DNA from 4 places in the Streptomyces sp. NPDC058464 genome. Region 1 is predicted to be linked to each of the others. Evidence: riboswitches for the same ligand, from Rfam matches in the RefSeq annotation. Region 1 holds a riboswitch; each other region holds the start of a gene.
The links. A riboswitch is a leader RNA that binds a small molecule or an ion and turns the genes downstream of it on or off. The one in region 1 is predicted to bind S-adenosylmethionine.
Positions count from the first base shown of each region.

Region 2: another riboswitch for S-adenosylmethionine. It lies ahead of ACFWPQ_RS23955 (putative leader peptide); the one in region 1 lies ahead of thrC (threonine synthase).
Region 3: another riboswitch for S-adenosylmethionine. It lies ahead of ACFWPQ_RS14620 (amino acid ABC transporter permease); the one in region 1 lies ahead of thrC (threonine synthase).
Region 4: another riboswitch for S-adenosylmethionine. It lies ahead of ACFWPQ_RS40510 (aminotransferase class V-fold PLP-dependent enzyme); the one in region 1 lies ahead of thrC (threonine synthase).

Region 1 is NZ_JBHXMA010000013.1:192,602-194,795, reverse strand. It holds gene ACFWPQ_RS19590 (glucosyl-3-phosphoglycerate synthase) at 26-970, opposite strand; SAM riboswitch class I at 1,128-1,289, shown strand; gene thrC (threonine synthase) at 1,308-2,194, shown strand, end outside.
Region 2 is NZ_JBHXMA010000018.1:142,798-144,991, forward strand. It holds gene egtA (ergothioneine biosynthesis glutamate--cysteine ligase EgtA) at 1-244, opposite strand, end outside; SAM riboswitch class IV at 648-761, shown strand; gene ACFWPQ_RS23955 (putative leader peptide) at 795-911, shown strand; gene ACFWPQ_RS23960 (ABC transporter substrate-binding protein) at 1,161-2,194, shown strand, end outside.
Region 3 is NZ_JBHXMA010000009.1:69,772-71,965, reverse strand. It holds gene ACFWPQ_RS14620 (amino acid ABC transporter permease) at 1-832, opposite strand, end outside; SAM riboswitch class IV at 1,220-1,343, opposite strand; gene ACFWPQ_RS14615 (glutathione S-transferase C-terminal domain-containing protein) at 1,421-2,194, opposite strand, start outside.
Region 4 is NZ_JBHXMA010000042.1:54,625-56,818, forward strand. It holds gene ACFWPQ_RS40510 (aminotransferase class V-fold PLP-dependent enzyme) at 1-1,319, opposite strand, end outside; SAM riboswitch class IV at 1,491-1,607, opposite strand; gene trpD (anthranilate phosphoribosyltransferase) at 1,778-2,194, opposite strand, start outside.

The DNA.
Region 1 (2,194 bases):
CCGGTGCGCGGCCGGTACTTAGGCGTCACGCCACCTTGCGTTCGGCGTACTCCGCGATCTCCGCCATCGGCGGCCGCTCCTCCGTGTCCACGGAGTACGTGCGCGGTTCGAAGCCGTCCTCGCCCCGTTCGAACTGGGTGAGGGAAGGGCGGATCAGGTGGCCGCGGGCCAGTCGCAGCTGGGCCGTGCGGTAGATCGCGGCGGACATCCGGCCGAGGGCCTGGCCGTCCTGGTGGCGGTGCTTGCGGACCCCCACGTCGACCTGCGCCAGCGCGTTGAGCCCCACCAGGTGCAGGGCGTCGACCAGCATGCCCAGCTCCACGCCGTAGCCGACCGGGAAGGGGAGCTGTTCGAGGAGCGAGCGGCGGGCCGCGTACTCGCCGCCGAGCGGCTGCACGAAACCGGCCAGCTGCGGCCAGTGCATGTTCAGCAGCGGGCGGGCCATCAGCTCGGTGACCCGGCCGCCCTGTCCGGCGGCGCCGCCGAGCGGGCGGTCGTACATCGCCTTGACCAGGTCCACGTCCGGGTCGGTGAGGAGCGGGCCGACGATGCCGGTGACGAAGTCGGAGGAGAAGTCCCGCAGGTCGGCGTCGATGAAGCAGACGACGTCCCCCGAGGTGACGAGCAGCGAGCGCCACAGCACCTCGCCCTTGCCGGGGACGGCCGGGATGCGGGGCAGGATCTCGTCGCGGTGCACGACACGGGCGCCGGCCGCCGCGGCGACGGCCGCCGTGCGGTCGGTGGAGCCGGAGTCGACGACCACGATCTCGTCGACGAGCGGCACCTGCTGCATGAGGTCGTGGCGGATGATCGCGACGATGTCGCCGACGGTCTCCTCCTCGTTGAGCGCGGGCAGCACGACGCTGACCGTCTGCCCGGAGGACCGTTTGGCGGCCATGATCTTGTGCAGGGGGCGGTCGGTTACGGACCAGGAGCGGGTGGCCAGCCAGCGCTCGGCTTCTTCCAGCACGGTCAGCGGCTCCTCACTGTCACGGTCACACGACGAGGTGTGATCCATCTCGCGGTTCGGACGACTCTCTCAACTGTCCTGGCCTTCGGTTACAGTCTTGAACAACGCCGATGACCATCGCATGTCCTGGGGTCACCCGGCGTTGACAACCACATACCGCTCATCCAGAGGGGCAGAGGGAAACGGCCCGTTGAAGCCCCGGCAACCCTCCAGTCGGTTCTCGTAGATCGCCGATCAGTGTCGATCGCTCGCGAGGCTCCCGGCTAGGGAAGGTGCCAAATCCGTCTCACGGCGAAATGCGTCGTGAGGAAGATGAGGAGAAAGGGCCTCGCCTCACATGGCTGTGCAGACTGTTGCAAGCACCACCGATTCCACCGTAGACCTCGGCCCCGCCGCTGCCCTGAGCTGCCGCGAGTGCGGTCACCGGGTGCCGCTCGGCCCGGTGTTCGCCTGCGAGGAGTGTTTCGGCCCGCTGGAGATCGCGTACGACTTCTCGGCCTACGAAACCGAGGAGCTCCGCAAGCAGATCGAAGCGGGTCCCGCGAACATCTGGCGCTACGCGCCGCTGCTGCCCGTCCCCGCGGACGTGGCCACCAAGCCGAACATCAACCCCGGCTGGACCAAGCTCGTCAAGGCCGACAACCTGGCCAAGGAGCTGGGCGTCACCGGCGGCCTGTACGTGAAGGACGACTCCGGCAACCCGACGCACTCCTTCAAGGACCGCGTCGTCGCCCAGGCCGTCGAGGCCGCCCGTGCCTTCGGCTACACCACCCTCTCCTGCTCCTCCACCGGCAACCTGGCCGGCGCGGTCGGTGCCGCCGCCGCCCGGGCCGGCTTCCGCTCCTGCGTGTTCATCCCGCACGACCTGGAGCAGGGCAAGGTCGTCATGGCCGCGATCTACGGCGGCGAGCTCGTCGGCATCGAGGGCAACTACGACGACGTGAACCGTTTCTGCTCCGAGCTGATCGGCGACCCGGCCGGCGAGGGCTGGGGCTTCGTCAACGTCAACCTGCGGCCCTACTACGCGGAGGGCTCCAAGACCCTGGCGTACGAGATCTGCGAGCAGCTCGGCTGGCAGATCCCGGACCAGCTGGTCATCCCGATCGCCTCCGGCTCGCAGCTCACGAAGATCGACAAGGGTCTGCAGGAGCTGATCAAGCTCGGTCTCGTCGAGGACAAGCCGTACAAGATCTTCGGTGCCCAGGCCGAGGGGTGCTCGCCGGT
Region 2 (2,194 bases), on a different contig from region 1:
GGCCGCCGGGCTCGACGCTCAGCCCGGACGTCAGCGACAGGGTGCGCAGGTCGGCGTGGGCCGCTTCCAGGTCCGCCCGGTCCACGGAGTCGTGCGGCGCACGCTCCCGGTGGACGAGCCACTCCACTTCGACCCCGACGGTCCGCGGCGGGCCCGTCTTGAAACAGATTCCCTCGACCAGCGCCTCCGCCTCGTGCTCGGTGACAGCAGGACCATCAACGCCGCACTCCGGTGAAACCGACATCCGCGGGCCTCCTGAGCCGCCTCAGGGCCGTCGGGGATCCGACGTCCGGTACCCGTACCGCCGTGCCTGTTGCCAGAGTCCGCCGTCCCGCCCTGTCATGACAAGGGCGCACTTTCCAGACGACTGGGCATTCGGCAACCCGCAGCGGGCAACTCGGAACGTCCCCGGCCACACCCGGCCCTCCGGCCGTCGCTCGACAGGGTTCGGCGGAGCCGACGGGGAGGTCCGGTGCGGTGCGGGCAGGCGCGGAGCCGGTGACGCGGGCGGGGCGAGCGACGTCGAAGCACACGCCGCCGGGTGCGTCCACCAGGCGTCCCGGCACGTGAGACGGCTCCGTGTTGTCAAATGGGGCGCCGGGCCGGGGCATTGACGTACGACAAAACCGATCCGTACGATCGCCAACGGCATTGAGTGTCAGCGTCAAGCCCTGGCTCGCTGACCGGCAACCCTCCCGCGCGGTGGGGTGCTCCAGGTGAAAGCCCGGCGGGATCACCGACGACTCCCGCAAGCGCGTGGCCCCCTGACGGGGCCGGAGACGGGGAGGAGTGGCATGCGGCACGGCGACGACCCTGCGGTCTCCCTCACCGACGCCACGGCGTACTCCAGGCTCTCGCGCCGGCGCCACATCGACCTCAAGCGCTCGACCAGCTGCCTCTGTCGGGTCTGACCGGCCCGCCTGCCGCCGGCTGACCTCCGTCACCGGCCACGGCTCCTTCGCGCCGTCCTGCCCCGGGCCACCGGTTCTCGGTGTCGTCCGTCTGCCATCCCCTTTGTCTCTGCACAGCGCTTCCCCGGCCGGGGCGGATCCGGCCAGGGTCGCACGCCCCTGCACGCCCTGCACGCCCTGCACGGCTGTGCCCCGCGCCCGTAGCCCGGCACCCCGTGCCTTGGTGACACGAGTAGGAGAACTCCCTCCGTGACAGCACTTCCGGCTTTCAGACCCTCCCGATGGGCGCCGCTGGCCGCGCTCCTGACCAGCAGCGTCCTGCTGACCGCGTGCGGTTCTGGCGGCGACGCCTCCGGCGGCGGAAGCGGCCCGGCGAAGTCCGGCGGCACCCTGACCTTCGCGGTGGGCTCCGACGCCGGCTGCGTGGATCCGCAGCAGGTCGGCAGCAACGACACCATCTACTCGGTGCGGCAGATCGTGGACTCCCTGACCGACCAGGACCCGAAGACCGGCAAGATCGTGCCGTGGCTCGCCAAGAGCTGGGACATCAGCGCCGACGCGACGACGTTCACGTTCCACCTGCGGTCCGGGGTCACCTTCAGCGACGGCTCGAAGCTGACCGCGCAGGTGGTCAAGGACAACTTCGACGCGGTGCCGGAGCTCGGCGCCCTGGGCACCCTCGCCGAGGGCTACCTGAGCGGCGTCAAGAGCACCACCGTGGTCGACCCGCTCACCGTCAAGGTGGCCTTCAAGCTGCCCAACGCCCAGTTCCTGCAGGCGACTTCGACCCACTCGCTGGGCATCGAGTCCTCGGCGAGCGTCAGGAAGAGCCCGCAGCAGAAGTGCAGCGACGGAGTGGTGGGGTCCGGGCCGTTCGTGCTCAAGCAGTACGTGCAGAACCAGTCGATCACGCTGGACAGGCGGACCGGGTACGACTGGGGCTCCTCGCTCTGGTCGAAGAAGGGCGAGGCCTACCTGGACAAGCTGGTGTTCAAGGTCGTCCCCGAGGCGGGGGTGCGGGCCGGCAGTCTCCAGTCCGGGCAGGTGGACGCCATCAGCAGCGTCGGCAAGGCCAACGAGGCGGCGCTCAAGGGCGGCCAGGTCACCCTCCAGAGCCGGGCCAACCCCGGTGTGGTGTTCGGTCTGGGGCTCAACAACGCGCGGCCCCTGCTGAAGGACGTGAAGGTGCGCCAGGCGATCCTGGCCGCCGTCGACCGGAAGCAGATCGCCGACACCGTCTTCCCCACCGGTACCCAGCCGGCGACCAGCATCCTCGCGCACAC
Region 3 (2,194 bases), on a different contig from region 1:
TCAGGTACCAGACGGTCACCACCAGGAGCAGCGGCACGATGTCGCCGGGGTAGGTGGAGCCCATGCTCTGCGCGGAGCCGAACAGGTCGAGCAGGGAGACGTAGAAGACCAGCGAGGTGCTCTTGATCAGGCCGATCAGCTGGTTGACGTAGTTCGGGGTGATCGACCTGAGCGCCTGCGGGAACACGATCTTCCGGAACTGGTAGCCCTTGGGCAGGCCGAGTGCGGCGGCCGCCTCGTGCTGGCCCTGGTCCACGGAGAGGATGCCGCCGCGGACCACCTCGGCGGCGTAGGCGGCCTCGTTGAGGCTGAGGCCGATGACGGCGACGACCATGTCGGTGGCGAGCTTCGACTCGTCGAAGGAGAAGAAGGCCGGCCCGAAGGGGACTCCGATGCTCAACGTCTTGTACAGGGCGCTGAAGTTGTAGAGGAAGAGCAGGACCACGATGAGCGGTATGGAGCGCAGCGCCCAGACGTACGTCCAGCTGACCGCGCGCAGCACCGGGCTCCTGGAGAGCCGGGCCAGGGCGAGCAGGATTCCGCCGAGGAGGCCCAACACCGCGCTGTAGGCGGCGACTTCGAGGGTGATGACCAGTCCGTCGAGGATGGTCGGCCGCAGGAACCAGTAGCCGAAACGGTCCCACTGGTAGAAGGGGTTGGTCGCCAGTCCATGGGCGAACTGGACGACGAGGACCAGGACGACGGCGGTGGCTATCCATCGTCCGGGCCTGCGCAGCGGGAGAACTCGCTGTGCGGCGAGGGGCTTTGACGGTTCATCGGCTGCAGGGGGCGCCTCGGGGGCGGCGATCGTGGCGCCTGGGGGTTCACTCATGGCGGGCTCCGGCGGAGTCGGACGCCCACGTGTCCCACGGCGGAGGCCGCGCACCGGGCCGTGTTCGGGCACGGCGCGGTGCGCGGGGGCGCGCGGGCACGGGGGCTGGGCGGACGGCGGCACACCGGGCGGCCGGTGTCTCGACGGGGACGCTGGGGTGCGGAGCTGCGGGAAACCGGCGGAAAGGCCTGGTCAGACCCGACAGCGGGCACAGCCCGGTGCGGTACACGCGCTACACAGGGCGCTGTTGACACGGAGCAGGTCGACGGCGCGGTCGGCGACGAGCGGGCTCGGGTACGGGCGTACGCAGCCCTCGGCGCGGCGCTGGGCCGTCCTGGAAGCTGCGTACATGTCCGTCACCTGTCACTGTCGTGCCGGCCCCGGGGGGCCTCGCGCTTACCGAATCGTCGCTTGCCGAAACGTCGTCGGTCCGGTCGTCACCTGGGGCACCCCACCGCGATGCGAGGGTTGCCGGTCAGCAAGCCAGGGCTTGACGCTGACGCTCTTGACCGTTCTGGTCCGTAAGTAACGCAGTTGCCCGAACGAATGTCAACGCCTGTCCGACTGGCGAAACGGTTCGGGCCGCTCTCACCTGCGCGGAACGCCGGGAGCGTCCGCCGCGTGACCCGCCCAGTCCAGGATCTGGACAGCCGCGCCGGCGGCCTCCAGGCCCTGGCAACGGCCGTGGTGGCGGCGGGCGATGCCGTCGAGGTCGAGGTGGGCGCCGAAGGCCGGGTGGGCGGCCAGCCGCCGGGCGTAGGCCCACAGCACCGGGTGGCCGGCGATGGCGTGCACGGCGGCGGCGTCCAGGTGGTTGCGGTGCACGGTGTCGAGTTGCACCAGGGTCACCCACAACTCGATGTCCGCGGCCGTGAGTTGACCCCCGACCAGGAACTCCACACCGGTCAGCCGGCGCTCGAGACCGTCCAGGGCGGTGAGCAGCACCTCGAGCGCCTCCGGGTCGCCGCCCTCGCGGCCGACCCGCTGGGCGGCCTGCTCGATGTCCTCGGCGCAGAGCCGCTCGACGGCCTCGATCTCGGCCTCGGCACCGCACGGGTAGAGCCGGGCGACGCCGTCGCCGAAGTGCTGGTCCAGGTCGCGCAGGATGTCCCGGCTGTGGGTGCTGACGATCCGTCCGGACCAGTCGTCGCTGAACACCGGCGCGAGTGCCGGTCCCGAGTAGTGGTGGGCGCTGGCCTCGTACAGCGGGCGCAGTGCCGGGTGGCTGCCGTCGGGACAGTCCGGGACGGCGGGCAGGAAGGTGACCGGACAACAGTCGTCCAGGGCCAGCAGGCTGTGGCCGACTGCGATGCGGAGGCCGTCCGGACAGGCGGTGGAGAGGTGGAGCCGGTAGCGGCGCGG
Region 4 (2,194 bases), on a different contig from region 1:
GCCACCAGTTCCCGTACCGCCGTCACGAAGCGCTCGACATGCTCGTCCGGCGTCCCAGCGCCGAAGCTCACGCGGATGGCGTTGAGGGACTTCTCGCCCGGTGCCGCCTCCGGTGCCCCGCACTCGCCCTGGGTCTGCGGGTCGGACCCCAGCAGCGTCCTGACCAGCGGGTGGGCGCAGAAGAGGCCGTCGCGGACGCCGATGCCGTGCTCGGCGGAGAGGGCGGCGGCGAAGTGGGAGCTGTTCCAGCCGTCCACCACGAAGCTGATCACGCCGACGCGGGGGGCGTCGTCGCCGAAGAGGGAGAGGACCCGGACCTCGGGGACCTCGGCCAGCCCCGCCCGCACCTTCTCGATCAGGTACCGCTCGCGGGCGACCAGCGTGTCGAAGCCGGCCTCGGTGAGCGCCTTGCAGGCGGAGGCGATGGAGTAGGCGCCGATGACGTTCGGGGAGCCCGCCTCGTGCCGCGCCGCGCTCTCGTGCCACTCCACGGCCACTCCGCCGTCCTCGCGCCGGGTGACCTTGCGGCTGGCGCCGCCGCCCGCGAGGTAGGGCTCGGCCGCCTGCAGCCAGTCGGCGCGGCCGGCGAGGACGCCGGAGCCGAAGGGGGCGTACAGCTTGTGGCCGGAGAAGGCGACCCAGTCGACGTCCAGGTCCCGGACGGACACGGGGTGGTGCGGGGCCAGCTGGGCGGCGTCCAGGACGATCCGGGCGCCGTGCGCGTGCGCGGCGGCCGCCAGCTCGCGGACCGGCCACAGCTCGCCGGTGACGTTGGAGGCACCGGTGACGCAGACCAGGGCCGGGCCGTGGCCCTCCTTGTCGGACACGGTGCGGTCGGCGAGGGCGCGCTCCAGGGTCTCGACGGCCTGCCGCGGGGTGCGGGGCGCGTCGAGGTAGGTGACCCGGGCGTCCTTCCAGGGGAGCAGGCTCGCGTGGTGCTCGGTCTCGAAGACGAAGACCTGGCAGCCGGCGGGGAGGGCGCGGGCCAGGAGGTTCAGGGAGTCCGTCGTCGAGCGGGTGAAGACCAGCTGGTCGTCGGGGCGGCAGTCGAGGAACTCGGCGACGGTCGTCCGGGCGTTCTCGAAGAGGTCGGTCGAGAGCTGGGAGAGGTAGCCGGCGCCGCGGTGGACGCTGCCGTAGTAGGGCGCGTACGCCGCCACGTCGTCCCAGACCCGCTGCAGGGCGGGGGCGCTCGCCGCGTAGTCGAGGGCGGCGTAGGCGACCTCGCCACCGGTGACCAGCGGGACGGTGACATCCCCGCCAAGAACGGGCAGAGGGGCACAAACGGACTGGGCGGAGGCAACGGTGGAGACGGACATGGCGGAACTCCCGTGAGAGGCAAGGCGGAATCGCCGTGCGAGCGCGCGGACGAGCGCGGCTCCAGCACGGAGAAAAAGGAAAAGGGGATGCGGAGGCGGGGCTCTGCGGCCCTATCGCATTCGCTTGCTCACGGGAGACTCCTCGACGACCAGGACCCCTGGTGTACGAGGGGTCCGCGCTTGCCGTGGACCTCGCTGCCCACGGCCTGGTCTTCACCCGGGGCACCCCGCCACGGACGGAGGGTTGCCGGACAGTCGGCCGGGGCCTCATGACTGTCACTCATGACCTGGAAAGAAACGTAGGTGAAGTGATCGCCGACGCGCAACTCCTGTCCGGATGACGGGACACCGCCAGGACCCGACGCCGGTCCGGCACCGCCGGGAAGGCCGTGTGTGGTTGCGCGACGGCGCGGTCCGGCGATGCCGAACCGCGCCTCGGCCACCTGACCGCGCCGCCCCTACCTGTTCGTCGCCGCCGCCCAGCGCTCCAGCGCCCGCTTGGCCGCGCCCGAGTCGATCGACTCCGCAGCCTTGTCCATGCCCGCCCGGAGTTGCTCGGCGAGCGTCCCGGCGCCCGGGTCCAGGGCCACCAGGGCGGCCGCCGAGTTCAGCAGCACCGCGTCCCGTACCGGCCCCTGCTCGCCGTCCAGCAGCCTGCGGGCGACCTCCGCGTTGTACGACGGGTCGCCGCCGCGCAGCGCCTCCACGGGGACCAGGTCGATGCCGACGTCACGGGGGTCGAAGGACTCCTCCGTGACCTTGCCGTCGCGGACGATCCAGACGTGGGACGTGGCGGTCGTCGTCAGCTCGTCGAGGCCGTCGTCGCCGCGGAAGACCAGGGCGGAGTTGCCGCGCTCCGCGAAGACCGCCGCGAC